Regions from separate parts of the Sphingomonas sp. LR60 genome, predicted to be linked through region 3. Evidence: predicted binding sites of a transcription regulator. Region 3 holds the regulator's gene; each other region holds the start of a gene.

Region 1 (3,272 bases), 2.6 Mb from region 3:
ATCTGGACGCGCTTCGCCTCCCCCACCACCGCGCCGAGCCCGCGGTGGCGCAGCCCTTCCTCGACCAAGGCGAGCAATTCGCCGTCGTCGCGCGCCTCGGCATAGACGACGCGCGACGGTGCGAGCCCGGCCTGGAACAGCCCCGGCGCGAACAGGTCGCGCGATCGGACGACCCACAACACCTCGCCGTGCGTGCGCGCGGCGATCCCGGCGACGAACAGCACCGCGGCGGCATCGTCGCCCCAGCCTGTGCCGCGTGAAGACACTTCGTGGAGCGCGTCGCTCCGCAGCCCGCGATCGGCGAGGCGGTCGTCCAGTGCGTCGATGCCGAACGGCAGCACGGGCCGGTCGCGCGCCTCGCCGGTGATGGCCTGCAAGCTCTCGCGGAGCGCGGCAAGGGTGGGAACGGGACCGGACACAGGCGACTCGCAATCAATGTGTTCGCTATTTGTTCCTATTGGTGTTCCGGCGTCAAGGCTTTGCGGAGACTAGGAATGTGGGTGCGCGGCTGCCCTGCGGATCGTCACTTCGGACTTGATCCGACGCCCCGCTTCTTTCTGGCGGAGTGGGAAGCGGCGGGATCCCGGATCAAGTCCGGGATGACGGAGGAGGTGACTACGCTGCCTCCGCCTGTTCCTCTGCCGAGGGCGTCACACGCAAAATCTCGCTTACCGCGCGCCGGTGCTCGCGGCGCGTGACGACTGGCGCCAGGCGTCCGGTGTCGTCGCAGGCGATCGCGGTCGCGGCGAACGGCGCGCCATCGGTCTGACGGGCGAGCGTCACCTCCCAGCGGGGGCGGGCGGTGCCGACCATCGAGACGGTGCCGATCCGCCAGCGCGTGGCCGCGGGTGACGACACCGCGAACGGATCGCCGCTCCCGCACGCCGGGCGTTTGAGCAGGAGCGCGACCGTCCGCCCGCGCGACGCCGACAGCTGTACGCGCTTCGTCGCGGCGGGAGAGGCGCGGCGGACTTCGCCGATCACCGCGCCGAGTGCCGGATGGCGCAGACCTTCCTCCACCAGCGCGAGCACTCCGGCGTCATCATCGGCCTCGGCATGGATCACGCGCTTCGCCATCAATCCGGACTGTGCGAGCGTGGGGGCGAACAGGTCGCGGCGTCGCACGACCCACAGGATCGGCCCCCATGCCCGGGCCGCGACGCCTGCGACGAACAAGGTAGCGGCCGCCTCGTCGCGTAGCGACGGCGTCGCCGCCGCGACTTCATGCAGCGCGTCGAGCCGCAGTCCGCCATCCGTCAACTGCGAGTCGATGTCCGGCACGCCGAACGGCATGACTCGCCGCCGGCTGTGCCCGTCGCCCGGTATGGCGCGCAGCGTCTCACGCAGGGAACAAAGGACGCTCGACTCGGGCACGACAAGGACGACTCCGCAGCGGATTGTCGTTCGCAATTTGTTCCAGAACGATGGTGCGAGTCAATGGTCTGTCACGATCCGGGACTAGCCGTATGGCGTTGCGGATCGGCGAAAAGGGCTTTGACTGGCGTTGAAACAATATTACAAGCGGCTGAAATCGTGCTGCGTGCCAAGCAGCGCATGACGGAGAGTGAAACGTGGGCGAAGAACCCGGTATCGTGCACCCGCGTGGCAACCTGCCGCCCCTGTCGCTGCACGTCCCCGAACCCAAATTCCGACCCGGCGATGCGGTCGACTTCGCCGACGTTCCGATCCCGGCCGCCGGCGCGGCGCGGCGCCCCGATACCGCCGAAGCCGCCCGCGATTTCACCGAACTCGCCTACACGATGGTGCGCGTCCTCGACGAGAACGATCAGGCGGTCGGCGCGTGGAACCCGCGCTTGTCGCCCGACACGCTGCAGCGGATGCTGCGCCACATGGCGACCGTCCGCGCCTTCGACGAACGCATGTTTCGCGCGCAGCGGCAGGGCAAGACCAGCTTCTACATGAAGTCGCTCGGCGAGGAGGCGGTGGCGGTCGCCGCGGCGCACGCGCTGGATGCGGAGGACATGTGCTTCCCCTCCTATCGCCAGCAGGGGCTGTTGATCGCGCGGGGGTGCCCGATGGTCGACATGATGAACCAGATCTACTCGAACACCGGCGACAAGCTGCAGGGCAAGCAGCTGCCGATCATGTATTCGGAGAAGCGCTTCGGCTTCTTCTCGATCTCGGGCAATCTGACGACGCAATATCCGCAGGCGGTCGGCTGGGCGATGGCGTCGGCATCGAAGGGCGATACGCGGATCGCGGCGACATGGTGCGGGGAGGGCTCGACCGCGGAGGGAGACTTCCATTCCGCGCTGACCTTCGCGACCGTCTATCGTGCGCCGGTGATCTTCAACGTTGTCAACAATCAGTGGGCGATCAGCAGCTTCTCGGGGTTTGCGGGGGCGGAGGCGACGACCTTCGCGGCGCGCGCGGTCGGTTATGGGATCGCGGGGTTGCGGGTCGACGGCAATGACGCGCTGGCGGTCTATGCCGCGACCGCCTGGGCCGCCGAGCGAGCGCGCACCAATGCCGGGCCGACGCTGATCGAGCATTTCACCTATCGCACCGAGGGTCATTCGACCTCCGACGACCCGACGCAATATCGCTCGGCCGGCGAGCCGACGGCGTGGCCGCTCGGCGATCCGATCCGGCGCTTGAAGGATCATCTGGTCGCGATCGGCGAGTGGGACGAGGCGCGGCAGGCCGAGATGGACCGCGAGGTCGCCGAGGAGGTGAAGGCGGCGCAGAAGGAGGCCGAGAAGAACGGCGTGCTCGGGCATGGCTTGCGCCAGCCGCTCGACTCGCTGTTCGACGGCGTGTTCGAGGAGATGCCGTGGCATTTGCGCGAGCAGCGGCAGATGATGATCGACGAGGAAACCGCAAGCGGCCGGCCGTGGGACCGGAAGTGATGATCGCCTCCCTTTGTGCCGTCATCCCCGCCCTTCGGCTGCCTGCAAGGCAGGCGCTCAGGATAAACTTTGGCCGAAGGCCAAAGGCGGGGATCCAGACGCGCAGGTTTTCGCAGGAATCGACACGGCAGCGGGTCTCGATTCCCGCCTGCGCGGGAATGACGGAGTTTGTGTGGTGAGCGATACGATCCAGCAAGAGCCGGTGGAAGATACCACCACCCGCATGAACATGATCCAGGCGATCAATTCCGCGATGGACATGACGATGGCGCGCGATCCGTCGATCGTCGTCATGGGCGAGGATGTCGGCTATTTCGGGGGCGTCTTCCGTGCGACCGCCGGTTTGCAGAAGAAGTACGGCAAGACCCGCGTCTTCGACACGCCGATCACCGAATGCGGGAT
Region 2 (3,272 bases), 2.6 Mb from region 3:
CGAACGACGCGCGGTTGCCGAGCGGCAATTCGGCGGCTGGGCGATGGACGCGCGCCGCGTTCGCGATGCGAGCGGCGCGAAGCTGTTCCTCCACGATCTCAAGCAGATGCTGGACGCGGTCGACGACCATCGACAGGTCGCCGCCTTCATCGGCTTCGCCATGCTCGGCCGCCCCGAGCTGCGCGCCCAACGCGCGTCGCCCGAGGCGTAGCAGGTCAGCCGACCGTCTGTTCGATCGTCCCGAAGATCGGATGGTGGCGATCGTCCTCCATCCAGATCCGCACCGTGTCGCCCTTGGCCAGGAACGGTGTCTTCGCCGTCCCCTGCTTGATCGCCTCGACCGTGCGCAGCTCGGCGAGACACGAATATCCGACCCCGCCGTCCGCGATCGGCCGTCCCGGTCCGCCATCGGCATCGCGGTTGGAGACGGTGCCCGATCCGACGATCGTCCCTGCCCCCAACGCGCGCGTCTTGGCGGCGTGCGCGATCAACGTCCCGAAGTCGAAGGTCATGTCCTCGCCCGCCTCCGCGCGGCCGAACGGTGCGCCGTTCACCTCGACCAGCAGGCGGCGGTGCAGCTTGCCGTCCTGCCACCAATCGCCCAGCGCCTCCGGCGTCACGAACACCGGCGAGAAGGCCGAGGCCGGCTTGCTCTGCAGGAACCCGAAGCCCTTGGCGAGTTCGGCGGGGATCAGGTTGCGCAGCGACACGTCGTTGGTCAGCCCGACCAGCCGGATCGCATCAAGCGCCTGTTCGCGCGTCGCGCCCTGCGGCACGTCGCCGGTGACGACCACCACCTCGCCCTCCAGATCGCAGCCCCAATCCTCGTCGGCGAGCGGGATCGCGTCGCGCGCGCCAAGGAAGCCGTCCGACCCGCCCTGATACATCAGCGGATCGTGCCAGAAGCTGTCGGGTAGCTCCGCCCCGCGCGCCTGCCGCACCAGCGCGACATGGTTCACGTACGCCGAGCCATCGATCCATTGATAGGCGCGCGGCAGGGGAGCGGCGGCGTCATGTTCGTGGAAGCGCTCGCGCGGAATCGCCTCGTTGCGCAGGTCGACCGCCAGCAGCTCCAGCGCGGGCGCGACCTGCGCCCAATCGTCCAGCGCGGCCTGCAGCGTCGCGCAGACATGCCCGGCATCGGCATACCAGGCCAGATCGTCCGAGACGACGACCAGGCGACCGTCGCGACCCTGCTTCAGACTGGCGAGTTTCATGCGCTACCTCTCCTTGTTTCGACCGAGTGTAACGAGCCCGCGCGCGCCCCGCTACAGCCGCCGCAGCAGCAACGTCGCGCGTCCGATCACCTCGATCTCCGCCAGCGGCACCTGCTCGACCGGCCATAACGGATTGTCGCTGCGGATCTCGACCATGTCACCGTGCGGCACCAACCGCTTGACCAGCACCGTGTCGCCCCGCCGCACGACATAGATGCCGCCGCGCGCCGCCAGCCGCCGCGCGCTGGCATCGACCAGCAAGCGATCGCCATCCCTCAACGTCGGCGCCATCGATTCGCCCGTGACCGCGATCACCGACGCCGCCTCCGGCGCCACCCCCGCGCCACGCAACGCCGCACGCGGGAGTCGCTCGGTCCGCAGCACCCGCTCGTCGGGCACCTGCCCCACACCCGCCGCCGCCTTCACCGCCAGCCACGGCACTGCCACCACGTCGTCGGGCGGCGTCGGCGCGCCGAGCAGCGCCTCGTCGATCGCCAGGAAATCGGCCAGCATCCGCCGCTCTCGTTCGGGCAGCACACGCGGCGAGCCGCGGCTCACGAACTGCCCCAGATACGCCTGATTGCGCCCCACCATCCGCGACAACGCCGACAACGCCACCCGCGCGCGCGCGCTGCCGCCGCAAGTGCCTGTTGTGGAGTGTCGTTCATGGCATCACCCTACGCTGAGGATTTTTCCTCGACAAGGAGAACAAAGTAGAACATATGGCGAACGAAGAGTCGGAGGGCTGATCCATGTGTCTGTTGAGCGACATCGACACCTATTTGCGGCGGACGGGCGTCGCCGAAACGACGTTCGGGCGGCGCGCAGTGAACGATCCGCGGCTGGTGCGTGACCTGCGCCGCGGCCGCATCCCGGGCCCGGCGCTTTGCGCGCGTGTAGCGGCGATCATCGCGGCGCGCGCGTCGTGATCGGTCCGCGGTTCGAGCGCGCGGTGGCGCGCGACGCGGCGCGGGCCGGCGTGCTGCTCGCGACAGAACATCATTGCGCGGTCGCGTGGCACAGCGCCACGTTCTCGGGCGCACGCCACGAACTGGTCGTCAGTGCTGCGGCGGACGAAGCGCTCGATGGCTGGCTGGCACGGCTCGCGACCTTCGATCCAGCCATCCCCGGCCAGATCGTCGCCGACCTGCACGTCGCGGCGCGCGAGCCCTTCGGCGATCGCGTAATGCTGCGGCTCGAAGGCGTGACGGTCGCGTGCGACCTCAGCGGGCAGGAATGCGGTACAACGTCCGTTCGAGGAGCAGTGGGTCGACGAACGCCGCCGCCGACACCGGCTTGCACCGGCGCAGCGCACCTGGGTCGAACGCGCTGAGCGGCAGGTTCAGGTCACGCGGCAGCGCGCGTTCGGGCGGCGGCGCCATCCACGCACACGGTGCCTGACCACCGGCGGCCGTGACGCGCTCGACGCGTCGCCGGCCAAGCCGCGATACCGCGGCAAGCATCGTATCGAGCACGCCATGGCTGCGCGCGGCGGGCGAGTGGAGCAGGGTGTCGTCGAACATGCCGCTTGATACCGCAGCAATGGTAAGCCGATGGTAAACGCCGCGGTAGCCATCTTTGGATACCGATTGCGGCACGCCGACGACACCACGCCGGCGTGCCGCACGGGATCAGTCCGCCAGTTCCTCGGTCAGCGCGTCGATGATCGCCTTGTTGAAGGCGGGGATATCGTCGGGCTTGCGGCTGGTGATCAGATTGTCGTCGATCACCACCTCTTCGTCTTCCACTTCCGCCCCGGCGTTCGCCAGGTCAGTGCGGATCGAGACGAACCCGGTGACGCGCCGCCCGTCGATCACGTCGGCCTCGGCGAGCAGCCACGGCGCGTGACAGATCGCGGCGACGATCTTGTCCTCGTCCATGAACTGCTGGACGATCTCGACCGCCAGGTCCTCGACGCGCAGCTTGTCGGGGTTCGCGACTCCGCCGGGCAGCACCAAAGCGTCGTAATCGTCGACCTCGACCTCTTCCAGCGTCAGATCGGGCGTGGCGGTTTCCGCCTTGTTGATGTCGCCCTTCATTCCCTGGATCGGATCG
Region 3 (3,272 bases):
AGCGCGGGCGGGATCGCCGCGGCGCTGGCGACCGGGGATACCGGCGCGATCGACGAGCAGGATGCGGAGGCGATGCGTCGCGCAGGGCTCGCGCATCTGTTGTCGGTCAGTGGGTTGCACATCACTGCCGCGGTCGGATTGGTGATGTGGCTGACCCTGCGGCTGCTGGCGCTGTCACCGCGGCTGGCGCTGACCGGGCGGCTGCCGCTGGTCGCCGCCGCGGCGGGGGCGGTCGCGGCGATCGGCTATACGTGGCTGACCGGCTCGCAGGTGCCGACGATCCGCAGCTGTGTCGCGGCGCTGATGGTGCTGGTGGCGCTGGTGCTGGGGCGCGAGGCGCTGACGCTGCGGCTGGTCGCGGCGGGGGCGATGGTGGTGCTGCTGTGCTGGCCGGAGTCGGTGGTCGGGCCAAGCTTCCAGCTTTCGTTTGCGGCGGTGACGGCGATCATCGCCTTTCACGAGCATCCGCGGGTCCGAGCGTGGTTCGGCGAGCATGAGGAAGCGCGGTGGCGGGCGGGGCTGCGCGCGGTGGCGTCGTTGCTGCTGACAGGGCTGCTCGTCGAACTGACGCTGATGCCGATCGCCGTCTATCACTTTCATCAGGCGGGACTTTATGGAGCGATCGCCAATATCGTCGCGATCCCGCTGACGACGTTCGTGGTGATGCCGGCCGAGGCGGTGGCGTTGCTGCTCGATACCATCGGGCTCGGGGCACCAGGGTGGTGGGTGGCCGATCGGGCGCTGGCGATCTTATTGTGGATTGCCAGGACAGTAGCGGGGGCCCCGGGCGCTGTGACGGCGCTGCCGGTGATGCCGCGGGCGGCGTTCGGGGCGATGGTGGCGGGTGGATTGTGGCTGGCGATATGGCGGACGCGGTGGCGTTATATCGGGCTCTTGCCGATCGTGGTCGGTGCGATCTGGACGGTCGCGACTCCGGTCCCGGACCTGATCGTCACCGGTGACGGGCGGCATCTGGCGCTGCGTGGAGACGACGGCCGGGTGGCGATTTTGCGTGATCGTACAGGGGATTACGTCAGCGATCTGCTCGCAGAGGCGGGCGGGCTGGATGGTACGCCCGCGCTGCTGAGCGAGGTGGAGGGCGCGCGGTGCAATCGCGATCTGTTCTGGATGGAGCGGCACGTGGACGGGCGTGTCTGGCGCGTGCTGGCGACGCGGAGCCTGTATCTGGTGCCCTCCAAGCAGCTGATATCGCTGTGTCGGCGCGCGGATGTGGTGGTCAGCGAGCGGCGGTTGCCGCGTCGGTGACGGGGACGGTGGCTGACGCTCGGCCGAACCACGCTGGCCCGGACGGGTGGGGTGCGGGTGACGTTTGCGACCGGAAGCGTCGCGACGGTGCGTGCGGCGGACGACGCGCATCCGTGGGTGATTGCGAGTCAGCATCAGGCGCGGGACGCGGCGAAAGGCTCGCCGATGTTTGCGGGAGGGTTGTCGATGTTGCCTGTTGCGGGCTCGAACGCGACGCGGCCGTGACGGGTCTGTCGCGGTGCTGCGAGATTGTGGGGTTTGGTTGGCGGCCAGCGCTAAGTCGTTGCGAAGGTTCGCCCAACTGGGCCCCGGCGTTCGCCGGGGTGGTGCGTGAGGGTCGCCGTGCGGGCCTTGCCGACGCTTCGATGTTTGCGAAGGTTGTGCCTATGCGGGCTGTTCGCCGAGCGTTGAGAAGAAGCGGGGCCCCGGATCAAGTCCGGGGCGACGGTCTGGGTTTCTACGAGTAACGCCGCAGCAAGCCGGCGAGCTTGCCCTGTACGCGGACCTGCGCGGGGGCGTAGCGTTGCGGGTCGTAGGCGCGGTTGGCGGGATCGAGGCGGATCATCGCACCTTCGTGGCGGAAATATTTGAGCGTCGCCTCGCTGTCCTCGATCAGCGCCACGACGATCTCGCCGTCACGCGCCACTTCCTGACGACGGATCAGCGCATAGTCGCCGTCGAAGATGCCGGCCTCGACCATCGAGTCACCCGCCACCTCCAGCGCGAAATGCTCGCCCGCGCCGAGCAGCGCGGCGGGCACCGGAAGCATCGTCGACCCCTCGAACGCCTCGATCGGGACGCCGGCCGCGATCCGGCCGTGCAGCGGGATCTCGACCACGTCGTTGGCTGGCTCCGGCATGGTGCGCTTGACTGAGGGCGGCGCGGGGCGCTTCGCCTCGGGGCCACGCTCGGGCGCCTTGATAACCTCGAGCGCGCGGGCACGGTTGGGAAGGCGGCGGAGATAGCCGCGTTCCTCGAGCGCGCTGATGAGACGGTGGACACCCGACTTGCTCTTCAGCTCCAGCGCGTCCTTCATCTCCTCGAACGAGGGCGAGACGCCCGTATCGGCGAGACGGTCCTCGATGAAGCATATCAGCTCGTGCTGCTTGCGCGTCAGCATGTCCGGGCGCCTTCCTAGTGAACGGATTGCGAACCTTTATGGAACATAGCGCTGTCCGTCAAGCGATCATCAGGATTTCCGCCGAGTCGCCTGCGCGTGCCGCCGGGGCGTGCGGATCGCGCACAATCAGGCAGGTCGAACGCGCGAGCGTGCGCAGCATCGAGCTGTCCTGAATGGTCGAGGCGAAGGCGCGGCCGTCGCGCAGTTCGGCGCGCAGATAGTCGGTCCGCTCATTGTTGGCGGGCAGGTCCTCGCCGAGCAACGCGCGAGAAACTTGAGGAAGAGGATCGGCGGCCCCGCCGAGATGCGCGACCAGCGGGCGAACGAACAACAGCGCCGTGACGAACGCCGACACCGGATTGCCGGGCAGCCCGACCACCGCCATGTCGCCGCGCCGACCAGCGAGCATCGGCTTGCCAGGACGCAGCGCGATCCGCCAGAAATCGAGCGTCGTGTCGGCGGCGAGCAGCGCGGGGCGGACGAGATCGTGGTCGCCCACCGACGCGCCGCCGGTGGTGACGAGCACGTCGGCGTCGATGGCGGTGAACGCCTCGGTCAGCCGGTCGAGCCGGTCGGGAAGGATGCCGAGGTCGACGATCTCGACTCCGCTGCCCGCGAGCAAGGCGCGGATGAGCAAGCGGTTGGATTCGGGGAGCGCGTCGCCAGGGGTGCCGGGTTCGACCAGTTCGTCGCCGGTTGCGGCGAGCGCGACACGGACCGGGCGCGCGACGGCGATCCGCGCAACGCCGCCCGTCGCGGCGACCGCCAGGCGGGCGGGCGTAAGCCGCTGCCCCTGCTCGACGAGCACGTCGCCCTCGGCGAAGTCGAGCCCGCGGCGGCGAACATTGCGACCGTGATGCGGAGGGCCTTCGCCGTCGAGGCGCAG

The links. Region 3 encodes LexA, which represses DNA repair genes until DNA is damaged. Its sites were predicted from a motif close to GTTCCNCNCTTGTTCT; they were not measured.
Region 1: a site for LexA is predicted at 1,403-1,418, ahead of QP166_RS15680 (ImuA family protein). Genes of this name have one in related genera too.
Region 2: a site for LexA is predicted at 1,933-1,948, ahead of QP166_RS15715 (S24 family peptidase). Genes of this name have one in related genera too.

What each region holds. Positions count from the first base shown of each region.
Region 1 is NZ_JASPFK010000001.1:3,289,864-3,293,135, reverse strand. It holds gene QP166_RS15685 (ImuA family protein) at 1-419, opposite strand, end outside; gene QP166_RS15680 (ImuA family protein) at 616-1,293, opposite strand; gene QP166_RS15675 (3-methyl-2-oxobutanoate dehydrogenase (2-methylpropanoyl-transferring) subunit alpha) at 1,572-2,870, shown strand; partial or broken gene QP166_RS15670 (alpha-ketoacid dehydrogenase subunit beta) at 3,094-3,272, shown strand, end outside.
Region 2 is NZ_JASPFK010000001.1:3,299,501-3,302,772, forward strand. It holds gene QP166_RS15705 (BLUF domain-containing protein) at 1-211, shown strand, start outside; gene QP166_RS15710 (fumarylacetoacetate hydrolase family protein) at 216-1,217, opposite strand; gene QP166_RS15715 (S24 family peptidase) at 1,269-1,835, opposite strand; gene QP166_RS15720 (hypothetical protein) at 1,970-2,146, shown strand; gene QP166_RS15725 (hypothetical protein) at 2,441-2,740, opposite strand; gene QP166_RS15730 (type 1 glutamine amidotransferase domain-containing protein) at 2,849-3,272, opposite strand, start outside.
Region 3 is NZ_JASPFK010000001.1:657,317-660,588, forward strand. It holds gene QP166_RS03095 (ComEC/Rec2 family competence protein) at 1-1,266, shown strand, start outside; gene lexA (transcriptional repressor LexA) at 1,724-2,386, opposite strand; gene QP166_RS03105 (molybdopterin molybdotransferase MoeA) at 2,445-3,272, opposite strand, start outside.